DNA from 3 places in the Chryseomicrobium palamuruense genome. Region 1 is predicted to be linked to each of the others. Evidence: riboswitches for the same ligand, from Rfam matches in the RefSeq annotation. Region 1 holds a riboswitch; each other region holds the start of a gene.

Region 1 (2,268 bases):
TTGGATTTAGCATCATCCAGATGCCGTATGCGCTACTTCTAGGGTCGATCGCAATGGTCACAAGCGTCGTTCCCTATCTTGGGCCGATTATCGCTATCACTCCAGCGGTTATCATCGCTCTTGTCATGTCTCCGTGGATGCTTTTGAAACTTGCTGCCGTGTGGACGGTTGTCCAGCTTGTGGAAGGGAAGTTTATCTCACCACAGATTATGGGAAAAACATTACATATCCATCCGATTACGATCATTTTTGTGTTGGTCACCTCAGGGGCCTTATTTGGAGTAGCTGGTGTTATTCTCGGAATCCCTGGATATGCTATAGTAAAAGTAATCGTTACCCACTTCTTCCATCTCTTTAAGATGCGCTATAATCGATATGAGCCGGTCGTGGATAACCATTACGAATATGTTTCCAAAACAAATAAGGTGGAGTAAGTATGAACAGTTTTGAGTCAAAAATTACCAAAGACAACATCACTATCGAAACCGTGGTCGACCATACGAATATCGAACACGGGATCAATCTCTCAGGTACTATTTATATTGAAGGGGTAGAGAGTGATGATGTATTAGAAACTCTTCGTCTTGTAGTTTGTAAGAAAAACACGAAAGAAATTTTGACGAAACAATCTTTTGAACTCGTTGGAACCGTTGCCTCAAAAGGGACACAGATGATTCCATTTGAAATTATTCCGGATGAACGTTGGCTACCGGCGGAAGGAGAAGAGGAAACTCATTTAACACTTCAAACCGTTGCCCTCTTTTTTGACGGAAGCAGCGAAGAAGATGAAAGCGAACTAATTTTTGATATTGAAGAATAGCTTGTCAGCTGTATTGTGAAGTGCTAAAATGACAGCAACATCTAAACTAAATACTTATTATCAAGAGAAGCTGAGGGACATGGCCCGAGGACGCTTCAGCAACCTCTGCCTAGCAGAAAGGTGCTCCCTCCATCAAGTGCTGACTTGGAAGATAATGCTTACCGACACTCTGCCCTTGTATGGGTCGAGTGTTTTTTATTTCAAAGGAGTGAAGAAGAATGCCCATCAATCTACCGAAAGATCTACCTGTTATTGAAAAATTAAAAGAAGAGAACATCTTTGTGATGGACTCGGACCGTGCCCATACCCAAGATATTCGTCCACTGGAAGTCTTGATTGTCAATTTAATGCCCGAAAAAGAAAAGACCGAGCACCAGTTGCTTCGTCTGCTCGGGAATACACCTTTACAGACCAATGTGACTTTTCTACGTATGACAAGCTACCAGCCGAAAAATGTAAGTAGCAGTCACCTGGAGCAGTTTTATGCTGTATTTGAGGAAATCCAGGACCGTCGTTTTGACGGCATGATCATCACCGGGGCGCCAGTCGAGCAGATGTCTTTTGAAGAAGTAGACTACTGGCCGGAAATCGTCACCTTGTTATTTTGGGCAAAAACACATGTAACGTCTACATTATCGATTTGCTGGGGTGCTCAGGCAGTTCTTTATCATGAGTTCGGTATTGATAAAGAGGCACTTCCTCAGAAATGTTCAGGTGTTTACCCGCATCAATTATTGACACCACATAGTCCACTCGTAAGAGGGTTTAACGATACGTTTTTAGCTCCACATTCACGTCATACAACAGTCGGGTATGACAAGATTTTGAAGCAGCCAGAACTTGAAACTGTGGCGGTTTCAGATGAAGCGGGTGTGTTTTTGATCCAGTCGAAGGATCAGCGTCATATAATGGCGACAGGTCACTTGGAATATGATGCGACGACACTTCGAGATGAATATGAGCGAGATGTGGCAAAAGGAATTCCTTGTTCCGTACCGGAGAACTATTTCCCTGAAGATAACCCGAAGAATGTTCCACAAAACACATGGAGGGCGCATACGCATCTGTTGTTTTCGAACTGGTTAAACTACTATGTATACCAGCAGACCCCATTTGAATGGAGCAGTACTAAATGAATTTTAACGAGAGAATTAAAGCGGCTTTTGGAGAACGAGGGGAGAGGTGGCTCGAAACTTTACCGGAACGCATTCAAAAGATAACAGCAGTTGAAGGAATAAGCTCTGTCCAGCCTTTCACTAATTTGTCCTATAATTACGTAGCAAGAGCTTTAAGAAGCGATGAATCTGTCGTCTTAAAAATCGGACTTCCTGGATATGATTTCAACAATGAGATACTCGCGCTACAAACATTCCCTAAAGACGCAATTGCATCTTTAGTATCTGCCAACTCGATTGAAGGCTACTATATTATGGAGAGTATTTCACCTG
Region 2 (2,268 bases), on a different contig from region 1:
AATGGGGACGGCTTGAATCATCTGTTCCATTCACATAATCTCTTGCTTTTGCGGTAGCAATGGAGATAGCTCGACCTTCTTCCATCCCGTCTTCTATCATTGCATTGGCCATTTCAATGGCTTTGTTTCGTATAGCAGCGTCTAAGTTTTTCATGGAATCAGGGTAGTCTGATTTTGTCCATGGCATACACATCGCCTCCTTAGGGTTCAGTTTTCCCTTGTTTCTCTCAATTAAACTACTAACTCTCCTATTTCACTTGCCATAGGCATCACTTCCTGATTTTTGAAAAAAGAGTTTTAGATTCTTTAAAATATGGGAAAGGATGTACATCGTACAGCACATCGAGAGGAGGAGAACATAATGATTTCGAAAACCGCCAATTACTGGATCCTGACGACAGGTGAAGAATTAAAACATCGATTATTGGCGCTTCGTGATGCCGGGTTTAAAGAAGATGAAGTCGTCATTTTGGCAAAGTCGGGTCGCCAAGTGAGCTGGCTTCAAGAAAATACATCCTTACAAATACAGACGGAAAACAACTCCTTCTGGGATTCTGCAGTTTCTTTTTTTCGAGGAGAAGATCGTGTACAAGACGTACTTTTTCGTCTGGGTTTCGGATCAGATGTAGTGGAACGCGCAGAAGCAGAAATTGATGCCGGTCATTATTTTGTATTTGCAGACCGAGTGAATGGTGCAAATCTCGGAGCGACGGATGATTCCATTCGACATGTAGTTAATGCGCCGTTTACGGATGAAGAGGAGAGGGAACACTAAAATAAATGAGACAAAGAAAAGGAGGATAAAGCAATGAATGAGTTTGAAAAAGAGAAAGAGAAAAACAACAGTGGGAAAATTCCACTACCAAGTGATGAAAAGTCATTGACGGAAGAAGAAAAAATCGACAGCGATCCCTTCTTTTATAGAGAAGACCCAGCCGATACCGAGGGTGAAAATGAACTCTACAATCACAAAAAGGCAGATAAAGACGATATTCGCTCAAAGTAACCATCTATGCTATACTTACACTAACTAAACAGAAACTCTTTTCTTATCAAGAGAGACGGAGGGATTTGGCCCTACGAAGTCTCAGCAACCTGCCTATGAGGTAAGGTGCTCCATCCAACAGGTATCCCCTGAACGATGAGGAGAAATATTGCTTATGCGACTCTTCTCTCTCGGGAAGAGTTTTTTGTTTGGCAAATTTCAAAAGGAGGCTGTTTTGCATGTCAAAACAAACACTTGAACAACAGTTGCAACAGTTAAAAGAGACGGAGCCAAAAAGTTATGCGGGAGCAATGGTACGTCACCAAAAAATGAAAGCTTTAGAAAATCAGCTGCTGTATTTGGAACTTGGAGAAGAGATTTCAAGAAGTCGTATCGACAAAGAGCGTGAAGAAATTTCGGCTCTTGAGCAGGAAATTGAACGCTTATCACGAAGTGTAGAAGAGAAGAAACAGAATTTGCACTTTTATTTATTTGGTCCAGCTAGCAAACGCTTATTCTAGGGAGGAACTTCAATGAAAATCATCGTCAGCTCAGATGCATGGAAGGGTACACTCACGTCCAAGCAAGCCACACGTGCACTCGCACAAGGGATTCAATCTGCAGACCCTACTGTGGAAGTCGTGGAATTCCCCATTGCGGACGGCGGGGAAGGCACACTCGATGCATTGATGAACGCAACGAAAGGAACCTATAAAACAGCACGTGTAGAAGATCCCCTCGGCAGATCGATTCAAGCGGCTTATGGAGTAACGGGTCTCTCCCGCCATACATGCGTGATTGAGATGGCCCAAGCCTCAGGTTTTAGCTACGTGAAGAAAGAAGAACAGAATCCTCGTCTCGCATCGACTTACGGGACGGGTCAATTAATTAAAGCGGCTCTCGATGAAGGGCATCGGAATTTTATTTTAGCCATCGGAAGCAGTGCCACAAACGACGGGGGCGCAGGTATGCTTCGTGCCCTCGGTATGAAGTTCATAAATGAACATGGTCAGGAGATCTCAGGAGACCTTCTACAGGTAAAAGACCTCGCACGACTCGATGATTCAGCATTTGATTCACGTATTCAAGAGTGCACGTTTGCCGTGGTCAGTGACGTTCAGATTCCTTATGTAGGTCCGGGCGGGGCGACGGCTCTTTACGGGGAGACGAAAGGAGTCCATCCTGACGATAAACAGGATGTGGAAGCGGCTTTGAAACGACTAGCGGATGTCATTGAATCTCATACCGGCTTACGCCTTCATGACCGGCCGGGTGCAGGAGCA
Region 3 (2,268 bases), 390 kb from region 1:
AGTCATTTCCACACTAGATGTGGCATAAGTATAATCTTAAGCAAAACAAAGCCCACTCGAAGCAAATTCGAGTGGGCTTCATCTATCTTATAGGCCTGCTTTCACTTTTAGCTCAGCAGCTTTGTCTGTTTTTTCCCATGGTACATCGATGTCTGTACGACCGAAGTGACCATAAGCAGCCGTTTGTTTGTAGATTGGACGGCGAAGGTCAAGCATCTTGATGATGCCAGCTGGACGTAAATCAAACAATTCACGAATCCAAGTAACCATGTCCGCTTCAAGTGCTTTGCCCGTCCCAAATGTATCCACAGAGATCGATACCGGTTGAGCTACACCAATTGCGTATGCAAGTTGGACTTCCACTTTATCCGCAAGGCCTGCCGCGACGATATTCTTCGCTACATAACGCGCAGCGTAAGCAGCCGAACGGTCAACTTTCGTTGCGTCCTTACCAGAGAAGGCACCGCCACCGTGACGCGCATATCCACCGTACGTATCGACGATGATTTTGCGTCCCGTTAGACCTGCATCTCCTTGTGGTCCACCAATTACGAAGCGGCCAGTTGGGTTGATGAAGTATTTCGTGTTGTCATCAATCCATTCAGCAGGAACAACAGCGTTAATGACGTGTTCTTTCAAGTCTGATTGGATTTGTTCAAGTGTCACTTCTGGTGCGTGTTGTGTGGAAATAACGATGGTATCCACGCGAACTGGTTTGCCGTTCTCATCGTATTCAACCGTTACTTGTGTCTTTCCGTCAGGACGTAAGTACTCAAGTGTATCGTTTTTACGTACTTCCGATAGACGACGAGACAATTTATGTGCCAAGCTGATAGGAAGTGGCATTAATTCTTCTGTTTCATTACATGCAAATCCGAACATTAGACCTTGGTCTCCGGCACCAATTGCTTCAATATCGGCATCCGTCATAGAACCTTCACGTGCTTCAAGTGCACGATCCACTCCTGCTGCGATGTCTACAGATTGCTCATCGATTGCTGTTAGGACAGCCGATGTATCTGCGTCAAAACCAAACTTTGCACGCGTATACCCAATTTCACGTACCGTTTCGCGAACGGTTTTTTGAATATCTACATAAGCAGATGTTGTAATTTCTCCTGCGACAAGTACAAGACCTGTTGTGACAGTAGTTTCACACGCGACGCGTGCATTCGGGTCTTCAGCCAAGATTGCGTCTAGGATAGCATCTGAGATTTGATCACAGATTTTATCCGGATGGCCTTCTGTTACTGATTCCGAAGTGAATAATCGACGTTGAGTCATGATATATTTCCTCCTTCTTGATCCTGCGGAATTGCTTCCGTGAATTGAACCGGTACTCATTCCCCATGGCAAGCCTAAAATACTTGAAGCTGTTTTGGAATTTTAGATGCAAAAACGTCTATGAAAGTCGTTTCTACAATGGTTGGCACATGGTTGAAGGCGTCCATAAATAATAAAATCCTTTCGCTCATCGTGAGGAAAGGATGATTTCTTTGCACCTTTCACTCTTATCAATCAGGGAAATCCCCTGTCTCAGGTTGGGCACCTTTCAATAAGTGTTGCTTTCTATCTTATTGAGGTTGCCGGGTTTCATAGGGCCTGACCCCTCCACCAGCTCGGGATAAGAGTATCCGTTCAATTTTTCATCATACGCATTCCTTTGTCGAAAGTCAACGAAAAACTGTGTGAAAAGCTGCACAAAAAAAGTCATTGACCCAGGGTCATTAGTGTAGACTATTTGGGTTAATGTGTTATACTAATTCACATATTAGCATTCCGTAGCTTCGGAAAATCTATTTAAGGATGGTACTTACCCTATGCAATCAATCGATACGAAAAGCGCAATCCAGTCTTTATTAAGTGGAGCCAACGTCCACACTCAACTTTCTGTAGCTGAGCTCGTCGAACAGGCAACTTCACGCGGAGAAGGCATGTTGACGTCTACTGGAGCTTTACGTGCGGAAACAGGAAAATACACAGGTCGTTCTCCTGAAGATAAATATATGGTCGATGAAGATATTTCTCGCGACAAAATTGATTGGGGTTCAGTGAACCGTCCAATCTCAAAAGACATATTTACGAACCTATATAAAAAAGTAACCGCATACTTACAAGAAAAAGAAGCGTTATTCGTATTTAAAGGATTTGCTGGTGCGGATAAAGACTCCCGTCTTCCAATCCAAGTGATTAACGAATATGCATGGCATAATCTTTTTGCTCATCAACTCTTCATTCGCCCGACTAAAGAGGAGCTTGCTTCACACG

The links. A riboswitch is a leader RNA that binds a small molecule or an ion and turns the genes downstream of it on or off. The one in region 1 is predicted to bind S-adenosylmethionine.
Region 2: another riboswitch for S-adenosylmethionine. It lies ahead of ACFO0S_RS02610 (hypothetical protein); the one in region 1 lies ahead of metA (homoserine O-acetyltransferase MetA).
Region 3: another riboswitch for S-adenosylmethionine. It lies ahead of metK (methionine adenosyltransferase); the one in region 1 lies ahead of metA (homoserine O-acetyltransferase MetA).

Annotation. Positions count from the first base shown of each region.
Region 1 is NZ_JBHSEF010000026.1:399,200-401,467, reverse strand. Features, by position in the region: gene ACFO0S_RS14400 (AI-2E family transporter) at 1-434, shown strand, start outside; gene ACFO0S_RS14395 (hypothetical protein) at 437-820, shown strand; SAM riboswitch class I at 875-978, shown strand; gene metA (homoserine O-acetyltransferase MetA) at 1,039-1,956, shown strand; gene ACFO0S_RS14385 (aminoglycoside phosphotransferase family protein) at 1,953-2,268, shown strand, end outside.
Region 2 is NZ_JBHSEF010000009.1:221,483-223,750, forward strand. Features, by position in the region: gene ACFO0S_RS02595 (DUF2188 domain-containing protein) at 1-187, opposite strand, end outside; gene ACFO0S_RS02600 (general stress protein) at 362-775, shown strand; gene ACFO0S_RS02605 (hypothetical protein) at 809-1,006, shown strand; SAM riboswitch class I at 1,047-1,148, shown strand; gene ACFO0S_RS02610 (hypothetical protein) at 1,225-1,506, shown strand; gene ACFO0S_RS02615 (glycerate kinase) at 1,519-2,268, shown strand, end outside.
Region 3 is NZ_JBHSEF010000026.1:12,492-14,759, reverse strand. Features, by position in the region: gene metK (methionine adenosyltransferase) at 88-1,284, opposite strand; SAM riboswitch class I at 1,509-1,631, opposite strand; gene pckA (phosphoenolpyruvate carboxykinase (ATP)) at 1,821-2,268, shown strand, end outside.